One region of the Streptomyces sp. NPDC042201 genome, then DNA from elsewhere that is predicted to be linked to it. Evidence: riboswitches for the same ligand, from Rfam matches in the RefSeq annotation. Region 1 holds a riboswitch; the other holds the start of a gene.
What was found. Region 1 has a riboswitch for cyclic di-AMP ahead of ACZ6MZ_RS07995 (M23 family metallopeptidase). Riboswitches for the same ligand answer to the same signal wherever they lie in the genome.
Positions count from the first base shown of each region.

Region 1 (10,759 bases):
GGAGAGCGCCACCACGAACGGCTCCACGATCGGCCCCGACTACACGCAGGGCACGCTCGCCTCCGAGGCGTCGGGACGCCGGGCGGTCCAGCTGAACGCCGGCCAGAGCGTCGAGTTCACCCTCCCCGCGGCCGCCAACGCCGTGAACCTCGCGTACAGCGTCCCCGACGGTCAGTCGGGCACCCTCGCCGTGTACATCGACGGGCAGAAGATCGACAAGACGCTCGCCGTCACGTCCAAGTACTCCTACGTCGACACCCCCTGGATCGCCGGCGCCAAGACGCACCATCTCTTCGACAACACGCGCGTGCTGCTCGGCCGGGACCTGCCGGCCGGCGCCAAGGTGAAGTTCGAGGCGACCATCCCGACCGCCGTCGACGTGGCCGACTTCGAGCAGGTCGCGGGCGCCGCCCAGGCCCCGCCCGGCGCGGTCTCGGTGGTCGACAAGGGCGCGGACCCCAGCGGCGCGGGCGACTCCACCCAGGCGTTCCGCGACGCCATCAGCGCGGCCAGGGGCGGCGTGGTCTGGATCCCGCCGGGCGACTACAAGCTGACCCAGTCGCTGAGCAATGTGGACAATGTCGAGATCAGGGGCGCGGGCAACTGGCACTCGGTGGTGCACAGTTCGCGCTTCATCGACCAGTCAGGCGCACCGACCGGCAAGGTGGGGCTCCATGATTTCGCCGTCTTCGGCGAGGTCACCGAGCGCGTCGACAACAACCCCGACAACTTCGTCAACGGCTCGCTCGGTCCGAACTCGTCCGTGTCCGGGGTGTGGATCCAGCATCTCAAGGTCGGCTTCTGGCTGATGGGGAACAACGACAACCTCGTGGTGGAGAACAACCGCATTCTCGACACGACGGCCGACGGCCTCAACCTCAACGGCACCGCCAACGGTGTCCAGGTGCGCAACAACTTCCTGCGCAACAACGGTGACGATGCCCTCGCCATGTGGTCGCTCAATACGACCAACAGCTCCAGCACCTTTGCCAACAACACGATCTCGCAGCCGAACCTGGCCAACGGGATCGCGATCTACGGTGGCCGCGACATCACGGTCAAGGACAACCTGGTGCAGGACACCAATGCCCTGGGCAGCGGTATCGCGATCTCCAACCAGAAGTTCGCCGATCCGTTCTTCCCGCTGGCCGGCACCATCACGGTCTCGGGCAACACCCTCGTCCGCACCGGCGCGATCAACCCCAACTGGGGTCATCCGATGGGGGCGCTGCGCGTCGACGCGTACGACAGCTCCATCGACGCGAACGTCAACATCACCGACACCACCTTCACCGACAGCCCCTACAGCGCCTTCGAATTCGTCTCCGGCAGCGGTACGGGCAAGGCCGTCCAGAACGTGACCGTCGACCGCGCCACGATCGACGGAGCGGGCACGGTCGCGGTCCAGGCGGAGACCCCGGGGTCGGCGAAGTTCAGCAACGTCCAGGCCTCGGGCCTCGGCGCCGCCGGAATCTACAACTGCCCGTTCCCGGGAGGCAGCGGCACCTTCGCGGTCACCGACGGCGGCGGCAACTCCGGCTGGGACACCGTCTGGAACGACTGCAACAGCTGGCCGCAGCCCGCGGCCGCGGCGAGCGGAAAGCAGGCGGCGGACCGCCGCTGAGCGTCCGGCGTTACGGGGGCCTCGCCCGCTCAGCGCTCTGCCCGCCCGGGGCACGGCCCTGGGCGGGCGGGGCCCCTGCGGTACGTGCCCGACCTGTCCGGGTCCGGGCCGGAAGGACCGGACCCGGACAGGTCGTGGACAGGGCCCGTCAGTGCGCGGGCCCGGCCAGTACATCGACCGGCGAGGCGAACGGCGTACCGGAACCGTCCCGGCGCGGGTCGGGCTCCGGCAGTTCCACCGGTGTGCCGTTCTTCTGCGCCGCGCGCGCCGGGCTCGCCCCCGCCCAGGCCAGGACCAGCATGTCCTCGCCCTTCAGGAACCGCTGACAGCGCACCCCGCCCGTCGCCCTGCCCTTGCGCGGGTACTGGTCGAACGGGGTGAGCTTCGCCGTACGCACCGAGTCGTCCAGCGTGCCGTGCGAGCCGGAGACCGTGAAGACCACTCCGTCCGCCGCCGGATCCACCGCCGTGAAGGAGATCACCGTGGCGTCGTCCGCCAGCTTGATCCCCGTCATACCGCCCGCCGGCCGGCCCTGCGGCCGTACATGCGAGGCCTGGTAGCGCAGCAGTTGGGCGTCGGAGGTGATGAAGACGAGATCCTCCTCGCCCGTCCGCAGCTCCGCGCCACCGACGATCCGGTCACCCTCCTTGAGGGAGATGACCTCCAGCTCGCCCTTGTTGGCCGGATAGTCGGGCACCACGCGCTTGACGACGCCCTGGAGCGTGCCCAGCGCGAGCCCCGGGGACGACTCGTCGAGCGTGGTGAGACAGACCAGCGACTCGTCCCCCTCCAGCGCGAGGAACTCGGAGACCGGCGCCCCGCCCGACAAATTCGGCGCCGAGGCGGTGTCCGGCAGCTGCGGCAGGTCGATCACCGCGATCCGCAGCAGCCGCCCGGTGGACGTCACCGCGCCGATGTCGCCCCGCGCCGTCGCCGGCACCGCCGAGACGATCACATCGTGCTTGACGCGCTTGCCGTCGCCACCCTCCAGCGGGGAGCCGTTGACCGTACGGGCCAGCAGACCGGTCGAGGAGAGCAGCACCCGGCACGGATCGTCCGCGACCTCCAGCGGCACCGACGCCGCCACGGAACCCGAGGACTCCAGCAGCACCGTGCGCCGCGCGGTGCCGAACTTCTTCGCCACCGCGGCCAGTTCGGACGAGACCAGCTTGCGCAGCTCGGTGTCCGAGTCCAGGATCCCGGTCAGCTCGTCGATCTCGCCGTTGAGCCGGTCGCGCTCGCTCTCCAGCTCGATCCGGTCGAACCGGGTGAGCCGGCGCAGCGGCGTGTCCAGGATGTACTGGGTCTGGATGTCGCTCAGCGAGAAGCGCTCGATGAGCCGCTCCTTGGCCTGGGCGGAGTTGTCGCTCGACCGGATCAGCTGGATGACCTCGTCGATGTCGATGAGCGCGACGAGCAGCCCCTCGACCAGGTGCAGCCGGTCACGCCGCTTCGTCCGCCGGAACTCGCTGCGGCGGCGCACCACCGTGAACCGGTGGTCGAGATAGACCTCCAGCAGCTCCTTCAGCCCCAGCGTCAGCGGCTGCCCGTCCACCAGCGCCACATTGTTGATACCGAAGGTCTCCTCCATCGGCGTCAGCTTGTAGAGCTGCTCGAGCACGGCCTCGGGCACGAAACCGTTCTTGACCTCGATGACCAGACGCAGGCCGTGCGCGCGGTCCGTGAGGTCCTTGACATCCGCGATGCCCTGGAGCTTCTTGGCGGAGACCAGGTCCTTGATCTTCGCGATGACTTTCTCGGGGCCGACCGTGAAGGGCAGCTCCGTGATGACCAGGCCCTTGCGGCGCGCGGTGACATCCTCCACCGTCACGGTGGCGCGGATCTTGAAGGTGCCCCGGCCCTTCTCGTAGGCGTCCTTGATGCCGGTCAGGCCGACGATCCGGCCACCGGTCGGCAGATCGGGGCCCGGCACGAAACGCATCAGCGTCTCCAGGTCCGCGCCCGGGTGCTTGATCAGATGGCGTGCGGCCGCCACGACCTCACCGAGATTGTGCGGCGGCATGTTCGTCGCCATGCCGACCGCGATCCCGGAGGCGCCGTTGACCAGCAGATTCGGATACGCGGCGGGAAGTGTGACCGGTTCCCGCTCCTGGCCGTCGTAATTCGGCTCGAAATCGACGGTGTCCTCGTCGATCGACTCCGTCATCAGTGACGTGGCGTCCGCCATCCGGCACTCTGTGTACCGCATGGCGGCCGGCGGGTCGTCGTTGCCGAGCGAGCCGAAGTTGCCATGTCCGTCGACGAGAGGCAGTCGCATCGAGAACGGCTGTGCCATCCGGACGAGGGCGTCATAGATCGACGCGTCGCCGTGCGGATGCAGCTTTCCCATCACCTCGCCGACGACACGCGCGCACTTCACATAGCCGCGGTCGGGGCGCAGGCCCATCTCGTTCATCTGGTACACGATGCGGCGGTGCACCGGCTTCATACCGTCACGGGCGTCCGGCAGGGCCCGGGAATAGATCACCGAGTACGCGTACTCGAGGAAGGAGCCCTGCATTTCATCGACCACGTCGATGTCGAGGATCTTCTCCTCGAAGTCCTCCGGCGGCGGGGTCTTCGTGCTGCGGCGGGCCATCGCTGCTGCGGCTCCTTCACAGGTTCTGTACGGCAACTTCTGGAACTGACGCGGACCATTGTGGACCGAGCCGCTGACACCGCCGACCTCGACCCGTCGTTGAGCGTGTGCGGCACGGGAACTTCGCCAGGTGTCAGCACGCTTGCATACAGTGGCAGGACTTCTCCATATCGCGATCGAAGGGACGTACATGCCCATGGGTCACACGGCCACAGCGCAGGCCGGTTCCGGCGGCCTGACAGCGACAGAGCACCGGCTGGCCAACGGCCTGCGCGTGGTCCTCTCCGAGGATCACCTGACCCCGGTCGCCGCGGTCTGCCTCTGGTACGACGTCGGCTCACGCCATGAGGTCAAGGGCCGTACGGGCCTCGCCCACCTCTTCGAGCACCTGATGTTCCAGGGCTCGGCGCAGGTGCCGGGGAACGGCCACTTCGAACTGGTTCAGGGCGCCGGCGGCTCCCTGAACGGCACGACCAGCTTCGAGCGCACCAACTATTTCGAGACGATGCCCACCCACCAGCTGGAGCTGGCGCTCTGGCTGGAAGCCGACCGGATGGGCTCCCTGCTCGCCGCGCTCGACGACCAGTCCATGGAGAACCAGCGGGACGTCGTCAAGAACGAGCGCCGCCAGCGGTACGACAACGTGCCCTACGGTACGGCCTTCGAGCGGCTGACCGCACTGGCGTACCCCGAGGGCCACCCCTACCACCACACCCCCATCGGGTCGATGGCAGACCTGGACGCCGCGACGCTGGAGGACGCCCGCGCGTTCTTCCGTACGAACTACGCGCCGAACAACGCGGTGCTGTCGGTCGTCGGCGACATCGACCCCGAGCAGACGCTCGCCTGGGTCGAGAAGTACTTCGGCTCGATCCCGTCCCACGACGGCAAGAACCCGCCGCGTGACGGCACGCTCCCCGACGTCATCGGCCAGGAGCTGCGCGAGGAGATCCACGAGGAGGTCCCGGCGCGCGCGCTGATGGCCGCCTACCGGCTGCCGCAGGACGGCACCCGCGAGTGCGACGCCGCCGACCTGGCGCTCACCGTCCTCGGCGGCGGCGAGTCCTCCCGCCTGCACAACCGTCTGGTGCGCCGGGACCGGACCGCGGTCGCCGCGGGCTTCGGGCTGCTGCGGCTGGCCGGCGCACCCTCGCTCGGCTGGCTGGACGTGAAGACGTCCGGTGGCGTCGAGGTCCCGCAGATCGAGGCCGCGGTCGACGAGGAGCTGGCCCGCCTCGCCGCCGAGGGCCCGACCGCGGAGGAGATGGAGCGGGCGCAGGCCCAGTTGGAGCGCGAGTGGCTCGACCGGCTCGGCACCGTCGCGGGCCGCGCCGACGAACTGTGCAGGTTCGCCGTGCTGTTCGGTGACCCGCAGCTGGCGCTGACCGCCGTGACGCGCGTGCTGGACATCACCGCGGACGAGGTGCGGGCGGTCGCCGCGGCGCGGCTGCGCCCGGACAACAGGGCGGTGCTGGTGTACGAACCGGTGACCGCCGAGGACACGGCCGCCGACGAGACCGACGAGCACGAGGGGGCGGACCAGTGACCGACGCTGCCGTGACCATGGACTTCCACCCGCAGCCGACCGCCGGCGAGGCCAGGCCCTGGGCCTTCCCGGCCCCCGAGCGTGGGGCGCTGCCCAACGGCCTGACGGTGCTGCGCTGCCACCGCCCCGGCCAGCAGGTGGTGGCCGTCGAGATCAATCTCGACGCCCCGCTGGACGCCGAGCCCGAGGGGCTCGACGGCATCGCCACGATCATGGCGCGCGCCTTCTCCGAAGGCACCGACAAGCGCAGCGCCGAGGAGTTCGCCGCCGAGCTGGAGCGCTGCGGCGCCACGCTCGACGCGCACGCCGACCACCCGGGCGTACGGATCTCCCTGGAGGTCCCCGTCTCCCGGCTGCCCAAGGCGCTCGGGCTGCTCGCCGAGGCGCTGCGCGCCCCCGCCTTCGCGGACAGCGAGGTCGAGCGGCTGGTACGCAACCGGCTCGACGAGATCCCGCACGAGACCGCCAACCCGGGCCGCCGCGCCGCCAAGCAGCTCTCCAAGGAGCTGTTCCCCGCCTCCTCGCGCATGTCCCGGCCGCGCCAGGGCACCGAGGAGACGGTGGAGCGGATCGACGCCGCGGGCGTGCGCTCCTTCTACGAGGCGCACGTACGCCCCGCCACGGCCACCGCGGTGGTCGTCGGTGACCTCACCGGGGTCGATCTGGACGCGGTGCTCGCCGACACCCTCGGCGACTGGACCGGCAACACCGCCGCTCCCCGTCCGATGCCGCCCATCACGGCCGACGACACGGGCCGCGTGGTGATCGTGGACCGGCCGGGCGCGGTACAGACCCAGCTGCTGATCGGCCGTATCGGCGCCGACCGGCACGACCGGGTCTGGCCGGCCCAGGTGCTGGGCACGTACTGCCTGGGCGGCACCCTCACCTCCCGGCTCGACCGGGTGCTGCGCGAGGAGAAGGGCTACACCTACGGCGTGCGGTCCTTCGGCCAGGTGCTGCGCTCCTCGGCGCCGTCCGCCCCGGGCGGGGCGACGGGCGCCGCGATGCTCGCCATCAGCGGCTCCGTGGACACCGCGTCCACGGGCCCGGCGCTGGAGGACCTCTGGAAGGTGCTGCGCACCCTCGCGGCGGAGGGCCTCACCGACGCCGAGCGCGATGTGGCCGTCCAGAATCTGGTGGGCGTCGCACCGCTGAAGTACGAGACGGCGGCGTCCGTCGCGGGCACGCTGGCCGACCAGGTCGAGCAGTTCCTCCCGGACGACTTCCAGGCGCAGTTGTACGCGCGGCTGGCCGAGACGGGCACCGTCGAGGCGACGGCCGCCGCGGTCAACGCCTTCCCGGTGGACCGGCTCGTCACGGTCCTCGTCGGGGACGCCGCGCAGATCAAGGAGCCGGTCGCGGCTCTGGGCATCGGTGACGTGACGGTGGTCACCGGCTGATCCCGCCGTGAGAGGAGCCCCGGCGACGCCGTCGCCGGGGCTCTCTTATGTCCCTTTTATTGGAGAGATCGCCTATCTGCCCTGTGGTGTGCGCTACAAAGGGGCCTGTCTGTTTGGTGATTGAAAGACGGCCCGCTTAGCGTCGGTCCGGCTGTTCGCCAGTTACGCCGTATTCGCGGCATCGGGCAGCCATCGCCGAGTCCCCGTCAGGCGCGAGCCTGGGGAGCCGGGGACCCACACGCAGTCCCTGGGGTGAATCGGACACCTTCGCGCTCACCCGTGCGGAGGAGTCCGTAGGAGACCTTCCTGCTCCGAACCCGTCAGCTAACCCGGTAGGCGAGAAGGAAGGAAAGGACCAGCCACTTCATGGCGTTCACCCGTGCCACCGGGAAGCATCGTGCCCGGAGCCGAACGACCCGCAGGGGCGCGCGTATCGCAGGCTTCGCGACCCTCACCGCCACCGGCGTCATCGGCACTCTGGCCGCCCCGGCGCACGCCGCCGGTACGGACGTCCCGTCAGGCCGCCAGGGCGGCCAGGACCGGGCCATCGTCATCGACGACTCCCTCGCCGGAGTGATCGAGGCCCAGGCCGAGGCGCAGCACCGGGCCGCCGCCCTGGCCAGGGCGGAAGCCGACGCCAGGGCCGCGGCGAAGGCCAAGGCGGAAGCCAGGGCCAAGGAGATCCGCGAGGAGGAGGAGCGCGCCGCCCGCGCCGCCGAGCGCAAGCGTCTCAACTCCTTCCGGCTGCCGCTCGCCGGCTCGTACGTCACCACCGGCTATCAGTCCGGCGGCTCCCTGTGGTCCTCCGGCAGCCACTCGGGCATCGACTTCCGCGCCGCGACCGGCAGTTCGGTCGTGGCCGTGGGCACGGGCACCGTCGTCGAGGCCGGCTGGGGCGGCTCGTACGGCAACAACATCGTCCTCCGGATGAACGACGGCACGTACACGCAGTACGGCCATCTCTCCTCGGTCGGCGTCTCGGTCGGCCAGTCCGTCACCCCCGGGCAGCGGATCGGCCTGTCCGGCGCGACCGGCAACGTCACCGGACCGCACCTCCACTTCGAGGCCCGGACGAGCCCGGACTACGGCTCCGACATCGACCCCGTCGCGTATCTGCGCGCGCACGGCGTGAGCCTCTGACCGTCCGGACCGCTCCGGTCCCGCTTTGTCCGCCCGAAGGCCCCGGCTGCCCGCCGGGGCCTTCCGCGTCCGCCCGGCTGCCGCGGCCAAGAGATATCCAACGATTCCGGGCACCCATCGGAAATTCGCGTGCATTGCAATAGAGTCACGGAACAGGTGTCGATCGGCAGCGTTTCGCGCGGATTAAAGCGGAGGTTTGAACATGCGCATTCCCGCGCACTCGGTATGCACAGCGATCCGTGACGACATCATCTCCGGTGTATTCGAGCGGGGCGGCCGGCTCACCGAGGAGCAGCTCGCGCGGCGCTACGGGGTCTCCCGCGTCCCGGTGCGCGAAGCCCTGCGCACCCTGGAGTCGGAGGGCTTCGTGACGACCCGCCGCCATGTCGGCGCGTGTGTGGCCGAGCCCTCGGACCAGGAGGCGGCGGATCTCCTCGATGTGCGGCTGCTGCTGGAACCGCTGGGTGCGGCGCGCGCCGCCCAGCGTCGTACGGAAGCCCATCTCAAGGTGCTCCGCGGCCTGGTCAGGCTGGGCCAGGAGCGGGCCCGCCGGGGCCAGGGCGAGGATCTGCGCTCGCTCGGCGCCTGGTTCCACGAGACCCTCGCCCAGGCCTCGGGGAGCCCCGCGCTCACCGCTCCGCTCACCCAGCTGAGACACAAGATCGCCTGGATGTACACCGTCGAGCAGCCCGCCCATCCGGTGGAGTCCTGGGCGGAGCACGGCGCGATCGTGGACGCGGTGGCGCGCGGCGACGCGGAGCGCGCCCGGGCGCTGACGGCGCTGCACGCGGAGCGGACCGCGGGGGTGCACCGGCTGCGGCGCCCCGAGCGCGGCCGGGAAAAGATGAGGGCTTCGCAACATGATGTAAACACCGCGAGTGCCCGCACTTAACAATCGCGCCGTATACAAAGAAGAGAATTCCGCAGGACCTGTTTTCTGCTGCCCGCACGAAATAAACAGAGCCGCGGTGGGCTGAATTCAGCGCATCGCGGCTCTGTCATGGAAATGTTCCGTACGGGCCCGGCCGTCCGGGAAAATCGGCGTCAGACGGTCTCGGGAAGCTCGTCCAGCCCTTCGGCGACCAGCCTCGCCAGCCGGTCCAGAGCGACATCGGCGCCGTCCGCCTCGGAAGCGAGCACGATCTCCTCGCCGCCCTGCGCGCCCAGGCCGAGCACCGCGAGCATGGACGCGGCGTTGACCGGGTTGCCGTCGGCCTTCGCGATCGTCACGGCGACGCCGGTGGCCGTGGCGGCACGGACGAAGATGGAGGCGGGGCGGGCGTGCAGGCCCTCGGCCCAGCCGACGTTGACGCGGCGCTCAGCCATGGTGTTGCCCTTCAAGTCTCATGATGTTGTCTAGACCAGTCTCTCATGTGCCGCGGAGTACGTTCCTGCTGACCCCGGACCCCTGTCCGGCCGCCGATCGGCTCCCCCAGAGTGCCTCAGAGTGGCCTGGCGCATCCACCGCCGCGACCCGCGCGTGCGCCAGGGGCCCGCGCCGTAGGCTTGGGTCATGGAGACCCCGCCGGACCACGCGTACCCCGGTCACTGGGAAGCAGACGTGGTGCTGCGTGACGGAGGCACCGCCCGGATCAGGCCCATCACCACCGGGGACGCCGAGCGGCTGGTCAGCTTCTACGAGCAGGTCTCGGACGAGTCGAAGTACTACCGGTTCTTCGCCCCTTACCCGCGGCTCTCCGACAAGGACGTCCACCGGTTCACCCACCACGACTACGTGGACCGGGTGGGGCTCGCGGTGACGGTGGGCGGGGAGTTCATCGCCACCGTGCGCTACGACCGGATCGACGGACGCGGCCGGCCGGCCTCCACGCCCGCCGACGAGGCCGAGGTCGCGTTCCTCGTCCAGGACGCCCACCAGGGGCGCGGTATCGCCTCTGCCCTCCTGGAACACATCGCGGCGGTCGCCCGGGAGCGGGGTATCCGTCGTTTCGCCGCCGAGGTGCTGCCCGCCAACAACAAGATGATCAAGGTGTTCCGGGACGCCGGCTTCACCCAGAAACGCAGCTTCGAGGACGGGTCCGTACACCTCACCCTCGACCTCGAACCCACCGTCGAGTCCCTCGCCGTGCAGCGCGGCCGCGAACAGCGCGCCGAGGCGCGCTCCGTGCAGCGGCTCCTCACGCCGGGGTCGGTCGCCGTGGTCGGTACCGGCCGCGCGCCCGGCGGCGTCGGCCGCACCGTCCTGCGCAATCTGCTCGACGCCGGCTTCACCGGCCGTACGTACGCGGTGAACCGCGCCTTCGCCCCGGACCTCCGCGAGATCGACGGCGTCCCCGCCGTGCGCTCCGTCGCGGAGATCGGCGAGCCCGTCGACCTCGCGGTCCTCGCCGTCCCCGCGCAGCGGGTGCCGGAAGCCGTCGCGGACTGCGGTGAACACGGCGTCCAGGGAGTGGTCGTCCTCTCCTCCGGCTACGCGGAGAGCGGCGCCG
Region 1 covers NZ_JBVJDS010000003.1:102,530-113,288, forward strand. Annotated here, with positions in the region: partial or broken gene ACZ6MZ_RS07975 (glycosyl hydrolase family 28-related protein) at 1-1,582, shown strand, start outside; gene ACZ6MZ_RS07980 (DNA gyrase/topoisomerase IV subunit A) at 1,773-4,223, opposite strand; gene ACZ6MZ_RS07985 (M16 family metallopeptidase) at 4,414-5,769, shown strand; gene ACZ6MZ_RS07990 (M16 family metallopeptidase) at 5,787-7,169, shown strand; cyclic di-AMP (ydaO/yuaA leader) riboswitch at 7,353-7,522, shown strand; gene ACZ6MZ_RS07995 (M23 family metallopeptidase) at 7,536-8,309, shown strand; gene ACZ6MZ_RS08000 (GntR family transcriptional regulator) at 8,512-9,201, shown strand; gene ACZ6MZ_RS08005 (HPr family phosphocarrier protein) at 9,354-9,635, opposite strand; gene ACZ6MZ_RS08010 (bifunctional acetate--CoA ligase family protein/GNAT family N-acetyltransferase) at 9,823-10,759, shown strand, end outside.

Region 2 (10,759 bases), on a different contig from region 1:
CTCGGCGTCGTCGCCGGCGGGCCCGACGGCCCCGGTCGTACCGAAGCGCGCGGCGATACTGCTCCACCCCACCAACCAGCGCATCGCCGCCTCCACAGCCTGTGGACAAGTCGAGCCCCGGCTCAAGAACTCGCACAGGAGCGCTCAAGTCGAAGCCGTTCGGGAACATGCTGCCACGACAACGGCGCACAGGAGGGCCTACGGGAGCGCGGGAGCCAATGCGAATGCGCCCCTGGCATTGGCCATTTGGCGGAGATACGGCCCTCCGCGGACAGGCAGCATTCAGCCAATCTCCGGGCCCGGTACGGCACTTCAGCACCGGAATACGTTCAGTCCGGGAGGCGTTTCCCGCCTCCCGGACTGATCCACCGCCCGCGGGGATTGGGGCGGCGGTGTCCCCCAGCCCACTGGTTCCAGTACGCAGTGGGCCGACCCACGCAGGACTCATGGAAGCGCTGCCGCTTGATCCAGGCCAAGAGCGCACGGCCGGGCGCACGGCCACACACCCGGAGCACGACACCTCGCCGGAGGACTTAGGCTCGGACCGCGGCACGGACAACAATCCCGCCATACGGAAGTCCGCCCCTTAACGGTCGGGATGTGGCGAACTACGCTGGGTTTACGAATGCCGCGCGCCTATGCCGCGACGCGGCGGCCGTCTGTGTGTCGAGGGGTGGCGCATGTCCAGGGAGCAACGCGGGCCGAACGAAAAGCTCGGCACGGTTCTCGCCCTCGCGGGAATCAGCAACGCCGGCCTCGCCCGGCGGGTCAACGACCTCGGGGCGCAGCGCGGTCTGACACTTCGCTACGACAAGACCTCCGTGGCGCGATGGGTCTCGAAGGGGATGGTTCCGCAGGGTGCGGCGCCCCATCTCATCGCCGCCGCCATCGGGGCGAAACTGGGACGTCCTGTCCCGCTGCACGAGATAGGTCTGGCGGACGCGGATCCGGCCCCCGAGGTCGGGCTCTCCTTCCCGCGTGATGTGGGCGAGGCGGTGCGCGCGGCGACGGAGCTGTACCGGCTCGACCTGGCGGGCCGCCGGGCGGGCGGCGGTGGCATCTGGCAGTCGCTGGCCGGATCCTTCGCAGTGAGCGCGTACGCGACGCCCGCCTCCCGGTGGCTGATAACACCCGCCGACTCCTCCGTCGCCCGGGATCCGGCGGTGGCTCAGGCGGCGCAGGGAGCGCACGGCGGCCCACCGGGGCAGGGCGGCCAAGCAGGTCAGGGCGGCGCGGATGCCGCCGCGGAGATCTCGCCGCTGCGGGTCGGCCACAGCGATGTGGCCAAACTGCGGGAGGCGGCGTCCGACGCCCGGCGCTGGGATTCCAAGTACGGCGGCGGGGACTGGCGTTCGTCGATGGTGCCGGAGTGTCTGCGGGTCGACGCGGCGCCGCTGCTCCTCGGCGCGTACAGCGACGAGGTGGGCCGTGGGCTGTTCGGGGCGACCGCCGAGCTGACCCGGCTGGCCGGCTGGATGGCCTTCGACACCGGACAGCAGGAGGCGGCGCAGCGGTACTACATCCAGGCGTTACGGCTGGCGCGTGCGGCGGCCGACGTACCGCTCGGCGGCTATGTGCTCGCCTCCATGTCGCTCCAGGCGACCTACCGCGGCTTCGCGGACGAGGGCGTGGATCTCGCCCAGGCGGCGCTGGAGCGCAATCGCGGTCTGGCCACGGCCCGCACGATGAGCTTCTTCCGGCTGGTGGAGGCGCGGGCGCACGCGAAGGCGGGCGACGCGGTGGCGGCCGGGGCCGCGCTGAAGGCGGCGGAGGGGTGGCTGGAGCGCTCGCGGGAGGGCGACGCCGATCCGTCCTGGCTGGGCTTCTACTCGTACGACCGGTTCGCGGCCGACGCCGCCGAGTGCTACCGGGACCTGAAGGCGCCGCGACAGGTGCGGCGCTTCACGGAGCAGGCGCTGTCCCGGCCGACGGAGGAGTTCGTGCGCTCGCACGGCCTGCGGCTGGTGGTGAGCGCGGTCGCCGAGCTGGAGTCGGGCAATCTGGACGCGGCGTGCGCGGCGGGCACCCGGGCGGTCGAGGTGGCGGGGCGGATCTCGTCGGCGCGGACGACCGAGTACGTACGGGATCTGCTGCACCGCTTGGAGCCGTACGGCGACGAGCCGCGCGTGGCGGAGCTGCGGGAGCGGGCGCGGCCGCTGCTGGTCTCACCGGGGTAGCCGATCGCACCGGTCTGCCGATCCGTGGTTTAAGCACGCTGTCGGCGGGCCAGTGCACTATCGGGGTGGGAGGTGACGCGCGATGACCGGACGCGTCGGATTCGACTGCGAGGTGCTGGTGATCGGCGGCGGGATCGTCGGTCTGTCGACGGCGTACGCGATCACGCGCGCCGCTCCCGGCACCCGGGTCGTCGTGCTGGAGAAGGAGCCGGGCCCGGCGCGCCATCAGACGGGCCACAACAGCGGGGTGATCCACAGCGGCGTCTACTACCGCCCGGGCTCCCTGAAGGCGCGGTACGCGGTGCGCGGCTCCGCCGAGATGGTGAAGTTCTGCGCGGAGTACGGCATCGCCCACGAGGTCACCGGCAAGCTGATCGTCGCGACCCGGCGGGACGAGCTGCCGCGGCTGCACGCGCTGGTCCAGCGCGGCCGGGAGAACGGCATTCCGGTGCGGGAACTGGGCCCCGCGCAGATAACGGAGTACGAGCCGCAGGTGCGCGGCCTCGCGGCGATCCAGGTCGGTACGACCGGCGTGTGCGACTTCGGCGCGGTCGCGAAGCAGCTCGCGGAGTCGGCGGAGGCGGCCGGGGCGTCCGTGCGGTACGGCGCGGAGGTCACCGTCGTCGACCGCCGCCCCTGGGGTGTCGCGGTCCGTACGGCGGCCGGCGAGGTCGTCAGAGCGCGGGTCCTGGTGAACTGCGCGGGGCTGCAGTGCGACCGGGTGGCGCGGCTGGCGGGCGACGACCCGGGGATGCGGATCGTGCCCTTCCGGGGCGAGTACTACGAACTGGCCAGGCCCGCTCTCGTACGGGGGCTGGTCTATCCGGTGCCCGACCCGGCGTTCCCGTTCCTGGGCGTGCATCTGACTCGGGGCATCGACGGCGCCGTCCATGTCGGGCCGAACGCCGTCCCCGCGCTGGCCAGGGAGGGCTACTCCTGGTCGGCCGTACGCCCCGGTGAGCTGGCCGGCACCCTGGGCTGGCCGGGCTCCTGGCGGATAGCCCGTAAGCACTGGCGGTACGGCGCCGGCGAGCTGCACCGCTCCCTGTCGAAGCGCGCCTTCGCCACGGCCGTACGGCGCCTGCTCCCCGCGGTCACGGACGCGGACCTGCACCCGGCGGCGGCCGGCGTAAGGGCCCAGGCGGTCCTGCGCGACGGTACGCTGGCCGACGACTTCCTGATCCGGCAGACCCCCCGCACGGTCCACATCCTGAACGCCCCGTCGCCGGCGGCGACGGCGTCGCTGCCGATCGGCCGCGAGGTGGCGAGACGGGCGCTGGCGGTGCTGGCGGCGGACTGAGCCGGGCACGCGGCGCCGGGCACACGATCCCGGGCGCGGGGACGGCGAGGGCACGGGGCGTCGGGCACGGGGCGGCGAGGGCACGGATCCGGGCTCCGTAGAATCGGGAGCACTGTGGCCGAGCGCGAGAAGACCGAGATGACCGAACCGACCAAGACCGAGAACCGCACCACGAGCCGGATGTTCCCCGACGGGACGGGGCCCGCCGCCGATCCCGCCGGATCGCATTTCGAGCGGCGCATCCGCAGTTTCCAGCCGCGCAGGAGCCGGGTGACCACCGGCCAGGCCGACGCGCTGCGGCGGATGTGGGGTGCCTGGGGCCTGGACATCGACGGGCAGCGGGTCATCGGGCTCGACGAGATGTTCGGCGGGCTGCCGGTCGTCCTGGAGATCGGGTTCGGCATGGGCGAGGCCACGGCGCGGATGGCCGCCGCCGACCCCGGCACCGGAATCCTCGCCGTCGATGTGCACACCCCCGGCCAGGGAAATCTGCTCCGTCTCGCGGAGGAGCACGGACTGTCCAACATCCGGGTGGCCAACGGCGACGCGATCATCCTGCTCGGGGAGATGCTGCCGCCCGAGTCCCTCGCCGGGCTGCGCGTCTACTTCCCCGACCCCTGGCCCAAGAAGCGGCATCACAAGCGGCGGCTCATCCAGCCGGAGTTCCTCACGCTGGCCGCGGGCCGGCTGAAGCCCGGAGCCGTACTGCACTGCGCGACCGACTGGGAGCCGTACGCCGAACAGATGCTGGCGGAGCTCACGGCCCACCCGGGCTTCGAGAACACCCAGCAGGATGGCGGCTACACGCCACGGCCCGCCTTCCGGCCGCTGACCCGGTTCGAGGGGCAGGGTCTCGACAAGGGGCATGTGGTGCATGACCTGCTGTTCCGCCGCGTGGCGGAGTTCCCTCTCAGCTGACATGACCGAGGGTAGTGGCGTGAACACCATCGCCAGCTGTCGGTGCCCCTCGTTAGGGTCATCGGGTGTCAGAACCGTCCCCGCAGCGCATCGGTCCCCATCCGGCTCCGCATCCGGCGATCCCCGTCTACGAGCAGCAGGAGCAGCTCGGTGACCTGTGGTCCGCCGTGCCGGAGCCGGCCCGCAGGCGTTACCGCCCGCGCCGCGCGTTCTGGCGCCACCGGGCGGTCCGCGCGGGGGCCGTGATCACGCTGCTGGCCCTCAGCGGTCTGGTGATCCTCGCGCTCGTCCGGGACCAGACCGGCACCCAGGGCTTCCTGGTCGGCCTCGGCCTGGCCGTCCTGCCCGTGCCGCTGCTCATGGCGGCCTTCCGCTGGCTGGACCGGGTCGATCCCGGCCCCTGGCGAAATCTGCTGTTCTCGTTCGCGTGGGGCGCCTGCGCCGCCGCCCTCGTCGCGATCATCGCGAACTCCTTCGCGACCCACTGGATAGCCACCGCCACCGCGGACCCGGCCGGTGCGGAATCCCTCGGCGCCACGGTGATAGCGCCGGTCGTCGAGGAGAGCGCCAAGGCGGCGGCGGTCCTGCTGGTCTTCCTCTTCCGCAGACGGGACTTCACCGGGCTCGTGGACGGCGTCGTGTTCGCGGGCTTCACCGCCAGCGGCTTCGCGTTCACCGAGAACATCCTCTATCTCGGCACCGCCTTCGGCGAGGACCAGAGCCTCAACGGCTCCGGCTTCGCCTCCATCACGGCCGCGACCTTCTTCGTACGGATCGTGATGTCGCCGTTCGCCCACCCGCTCTTCACCGTGCTGACCGGCATCGGCTTCGGACTGGCGGCGATGGCGAACCGCCGCCAGAAGATCCGCCGGTTCGCCTGTCCGCTGCTCGGCCTGGCCCTGGCGATGGGGATGCACGCGTTGTGGAACGGGTCCTCGTCGCTCTTCGGCCCGTACGGCTTCTACGCGGTGTACGCGGTGTTCATGGTCCCGGTCTTCGCCCTGCTGACCTGGCTGGCGATCTGGAGCAGACAGCGTGAGCTGCGTACGGTCTCGGCCCAGCTGCCCGCGTACGCCGCGGCGGGCTGGCTGACCCCGGCCGCGCCGCACGCGCTCTCCTCCATGCGGGCGCGCACGATGGCGCGCGACTTCGCGGCGCGTGCGTACGGATCGAAGGCGGCCAGGTCGGTCGGGGAGTACGAGGCGTTCGCGACGTCCCTGGCGTTTCTGCGCGACCGGGCCCACCGCGGGACGGTGGGCCCAGACTTCGTCGAGCGGGAGCAGGAGCTGCTGCACCATCTGTGGCAGCGCAAGGACATAGCCGGGCCCGCGCTGACCTACGCGGCGCGGGCCACGGGCCGGGTGCGGGTGCCGCCGCCGTACATCGACTACGACGGCTACAACCCGTACCGCCAGTACTAGTGCGCCTCCCGGCTACCGACTGTGGGCGGTCAGGCTTCCGGCGTCGGGCTTCCGGCGCGGTCCCGGGCCGAGAGCCCCGAGCCCCAAAAAAAAGGGGCGTCAGGCGGACGCGGCGGTGAGTTCCGCCAGCTCCTGCGCCGTGAGCTCCAGGTCGGCCGCCGCCAGCAGCGCGGGCAGCTGCTCGGTCGTCCGCGCCGACGCGAGCGGCGCGACGACGGTCGGCTGCGCCGCCAGCCACGCCAGCGCGACGGTCGCGATCTCGGCGCCCCGCGCCTCGGCGATCCGGTCCAGCGCACCGAGGACCTTGATGCCCCGCTCGGTCAGCAGATGCTTGCCGGCGCCGCCGGCGCGCGCGCTGTCGACCGTGACCCCCGGCCGGTACTTGCCGGTGAGGAAGCCGGACGCGAGGGCGTAGTACGGCACGGCGGAGAGCCCGTAGCGGATCGCGGTGTCCTGGAGCGCGCCCTCATAGGTGTCCCGCGAGACCAGGTTGTACTGGGGCTGGAGGGCCACATAGCGGGCCAGCCCCTCGCTCTCCGAGAAGGCGATCGAGGCGGCCAGCCGCTCCGGGCTGATGTTGGAGGCGGCGATGGCGCGGACCTTGCCCTCCCGCACCAGCTGGTCGAGGGCGGTGATGATCTCCTCGACGGGGACGTTCGGGTCGTCGAAGTGCGTGTAGTACAGGTCGATGTAGTCCGTACGGAGCCGGCGCAGCGACTCCTCGGCGCCGGTCTTGATGGTGGTCGCCGACAGGCCGGTGTACTGCGGGTGGCGGCCGACCTTGGTCGCGACAAGCACGTCGGAGCGGTTGCCGCGCGAAGCGAGCCAGTTGCCGAGGACCGTCTCGGACTCACCGCCCTCGTTGCCAGGCACCCACGAGGAGTAGGTGTCGGCGGTGTCGACGAAGTTGCCGCCCGCGGCGGCGTACGCGTCGAGCACGGCGAAGGACTGCGCCTCGTCGGCGGTCCAGCCGAAGACATTGCCGCCGAGGGCGAGCGGGAAGACGTGAAGGTCGGAGGAGCCCAGCTTGCGCAGATCAGTCATGGGTTGATTCAACCCCGGCGACGGGCCGCCCTATTCCGTTCCCCCGGGCTTTCGCCGCGTTTTGACCGCGTTTTCGCCGCGCTATCGCCGTGTTTCGTCAGGGGAAGAGCCGGCGGCTCCGGCGTCGGGGGGTGAGCGCCGGAGCCGCCGGGGACTGTGCGTACGTCAGGGAGTGAGGCCCATGCCCCGCAGCCAGCTCATCGGGTCGACCCCCGAGCCGCCCGGCGTGTGGATCTCGAGGTGCAGATGCGGACCGGTCACATTGCCGGTCGCGCCGACGCGCCCGATGACCTCGCCCGTGGTGACCTTCTGCCCGGCGCTGACGGTCATCGAGGACTGGTGGCAGTACCAGATCTCCGTACCGTCGGCCAGCTCCAGGACCGTGCGGTAGCCGTACGAGCCCGACCAGCCGGCCGACTTCACAGTGCCGCTGTGCACGGCCTTGACCGGCGTGCCCGTCGGAGCGGCGAAGTCCAGGCCGGTGTGGTAGCCGGAGGACCACATGGAGCCGGACTCACCGTAGGTGGAGGTGAGCGTGTACGAGGAGGTGGGGAGGGAGTAGCTGGCGGCCAGCTTGGCGAGGCGCTCCGCCTCCGCCTTGGCCTTGGCCTCCGCCTCGGCCTTCTTCTTCGCCGCCTCGATCTTCTTCTCGGCCTCGGTCTGCTGCTTCTTCGCCTGCGCCGCGGCCTTCTCGGCGGCCGCCGTCTCCGCGGCCGCCTTCTCCGTGGCGTCGGCCTCGGCCTGCTGCTGCTCGGCCTGCTGGAGGATGCGGGCGCGCAGGGCCTCGCCCGCGTCGGTGGCCCCCTGCTCGGCGTCGGCGGTCGTGAGGCCGGCCGTGGTGAGCGGTGCGGTGGCCAGCAGGTCGGGCTCGGCGTCGTCCGATGCCAGGGAGCCCACGCCGGGAAGCGATTTCGCGTCCGGGAGATTGTCCGCGATGGCGTCGGGCAGGGATATGGAGACCGCGGGCTTGTCCTGCGCGGTGGCCATGCCGCCCGCGCCGACGGCGGCGAAGACGCCGACACCGAGGACCGTGGAGCTACGGGCGAGCCCGTTGCGGGCGATTCCGCTGCGCTTGGCGACGCGGTGTCTGCCGCGTACGGGCCGGAGGGACTCCTCGGTGGGATTCCACTCCCCCCATGCCCCGTCTGCCTCGTTACCGAAGGTGTGAGTTTCGAAGGGGGCTGCGGGGGCAGGCTTGTTGGACGCCACTGGGGCGCGCTCCTTTCCTTCCTTCTCGCCTACCGGGTTAGCTGACGGGTTCGGAGCAGGAAGGTCTCCTACGGGTGTTCTCGCTGCTCAGGGCAGCAGAGGGCACCCGATTCACCCCAATTGGTGGTTCCCCGGTTCCCTTGCGGGATTCGGCGCGTGCGCACGGTGCCATCTCTGGCGACGGCTGGGACGACCGCGCTGCGTTATCGAACGTTAATAGAGACCCGGGTCTTATTCCAAGCCGTTCCGGGTGATCATTAACAACTTCGCATCGGACGTACCAGGACACATGGAGTCGCAACCGGGCGAGTTGACCCTCCATCAGAACACGTTTCATTCCTGACGGTGTGTCAAATGTTATGCGGAGGGATACCCCGCGATTACGGACGGTGGCAATGACCCGAAGCGCACTTCTACACGCGTCACACGCCACGCGATCTCTCCCGCCGCACGGCCTCCCCCGCTGCTCGGCCTCGCCCGCCGCGGGGGCTTCCCCGCCCGTCAGGGGCGTCAGGGGCGTCAGGGAAAGGCGGGCATGGCCCTGCGCCAGTCCAGCTGCCCCTCGATGGGCCGGCTGACCGCCAGCAGCGCCATGTCGTCCTGGCTCCCGGTGCCGCCGGTATGCACGCGTACGTCATCGATCAGCGCCTGCAGCAGATCATCGGGCCCATGGAAGATCCGCCCGTCGAGCCGGTCGCGCGGGACGTAGAAGGCACCCCGGTTGTCGCGCGCCTCAGTGAGTCCGTCCGTGTAGAAGAGCAGGGTCGCGCCGTCGGGATAGGCGGCCTCTTCCGCGCGGTCCGGCCACGCGCCCAGGTCGCTCATCCCGAGCGGCAGCGCGGGGTCGGTCGGTGCCAGCATCCGTACCGCGCCGTTCTCGCACATCAGCAGCGGCTCGGGGTGGCCCCGGTTGAGCAGCCGCACCACGTTCTCGCCGTGCGGGATCTCGGCGAGCACAGCCGTGGTGAACCCCTCGAAGACATCGAGCCCGTCCCGCCGTGTCCCCTCGCGTCTCAGCGCCCGCTCCAGCCGCTGTGCGACCCCTTCCAGCGAGCTCTCCTGCTCGGCGGCCTCCCGGAACGACCCGATGACCACGGCCACCGCCTCGACCGCCTCCAGCCCCTTGCCCCGTACGTCCCCGACCACCAGCCGGACCCCGTACGGCGTGTCCTGTACGGCGAACAGGTCCCCGCCGATGAACGCGCCCTCCTGCGCGGCCTCGTACCGCGCGGCGATCCGCAGACCGCCGATCCGTTCGGCGGGTCTGGGCAGCACGGCGCGCTGGGCGGTCTCGGCGATGATGCGGGCGGAGGCGAGCCGCTGTCCGCTGCGGCGTACGACGCCATTGATGTACATGGCGAGGACGGAGACGACCACCACGGTCAGCAGCTCGGTGAGCGCCGCGGGGTCGAACACCGGCGAATCGGTGTAGAGGTGCAGCAACAGCTCGGCGCACAGCGAGGCGAAGGCGACCAGCAGCGTGCCGATCGCGGGATAGAACGGGGCGGCGACCAGCGGGGCGGCCGCGAACAGGGGAGCGGCGGTGATGCGCGCGGGGGTCACGAGGTCGAAGACCACCCCCGCCAGGATCACCACAGCGGGCAGAATGCGCACCAGCCGACGCCCGGTGGGGCGTCCCAGCCGATGGCCCGCACGGCCGGTACCGGCGCCCGACCAGAAGCCCGCCTTCTCGTCGGCCCAGAAGCCAGCTCCTTCCTGGGCCCGCCGGTCTCTGCCGCCGATGCCCTCTCGGAGCTTCCTCAGCTTCCCCACCAGTGGTCTCCTGCCGGTCCGCCTGCGGCTGCGGGACGGTACCGCGCCCCACCCAGGCTGGCCGCTGCCGCGCTCGGCGGCGACTCGCCATCGGCCGAGTGGGCTACGGGGCCCGGTCGGTCGGCCGGGCCCCCAGCGGGGCGGATGGCCAGTCGGTCAGTCGGTCAGGTGGCGCTCGGCGTACACCTTCATGGCGTCCCGTACGAGCACAGCCGTCCCTTCACCGTACTTCTCATATGCGGCGGCGAAACGTGGATCATCCACGTACATCGCCGTGACACCGATGACGTACGACTTCGTCGGCTCGACCGTGACCGACAGCCACGCGCAGTGGCGCCGGGCGACCGCCTGCGCCTCGTCGCTTCCGGCGCCGAGGCCGGCCGCCCGTGTCCGCCCCCAGTCGCGGGCGATCTCCTCGTGCTGCTCCTGGAACCCCTGCCGCTCCCGCTCGCTGAGCGAGCGCCACCAGCGGTCGCTCTTCGCGTAGGCCTCCCGGCCCCACCTCTGGGTCACCTCCTGCTCGTACTGCGTGTGATCGAAGCCGTCGAGCACTTCCTCGGCCATGAGTTCCTCTCCCGTCGCGGTCTTGTGGAGAGTGGTCCGCACCGACGTGATCAGGCGTCCGATGCGCTCGCGCTCCTGCTCCAGCAGCCCGAGATGGGTGCGCAGGGCGGCGGCCGTGTCCTGCTGGCCGTCGAGTACCCGGGCAATCGCCGGCAGCCCGAGGCCGAGCTCACGCAGCAGCAGAATCCGCTGCAGCCGGACCAGGGCGTCCTGGTCGTAGTAGCGGTACCCGTTGGCGCCGGTCCGGCTGGGCTCCAGCAGCCCCAGCTCGCCGTAGTGCCTGAGCGTGCGGCTCGTCGTACCGGCCTTCTTCGCGATGTCCTGGATCGACCACTCCATGACGTTCACGCTAG
Region 2 covers NZ_JBVJDS010000001.1:11,366-22,124, forward strand. Annotated here, with positions in the region: gene ACZ6MZ_RS00035 (asparagine synthase-related protein) at 1-84, opposite strand, end outside; gene ACZ6MZ_RS00040 (sporulation protein) at 681-2,177, shown strand; gene lhgO (L-2-hydroxyglutarate oxidase) at 2,260-3,477, shown strand; gene trmB (tRNA (guanosine(46)-N7)-methyltransferase TrmB) at 3,616-4,395, shown strand; gene ACZ6MZ_RS00055 (PrsW family intramembrane metalloprotease) at 4,461-5,816, shown strand; gene ACZ6MZ_RS00060 (aldo/keto reductase) at 5,916-6,860, opposite strand; gene ACZ6MZ_RS00065 (M23 family metallopeptidase) at 7,026-8,069, opposite strand; cyclic di-AMP (ydaO/yuaA leader) riboswitch at 8,081-8,234, opposite strand; gene ACZ6MZ_RS00070 (PP2C family protein-serine/threonine phosphatase) at 8,589-9,812, opposite strand; gene ACZ6MZ_RS00075 (MerR family transcriptional regulator) at 9,999-10,745, opposite strand.
Region 2: another riboswitch for cyclic di-AMP. It lies ahead of ACZ6MZ_RS00065 (M23 family metallopeptidase); the one in region 1 lies ahead of ACZ6MZ_RS07995 (M23 family metallopeptidase).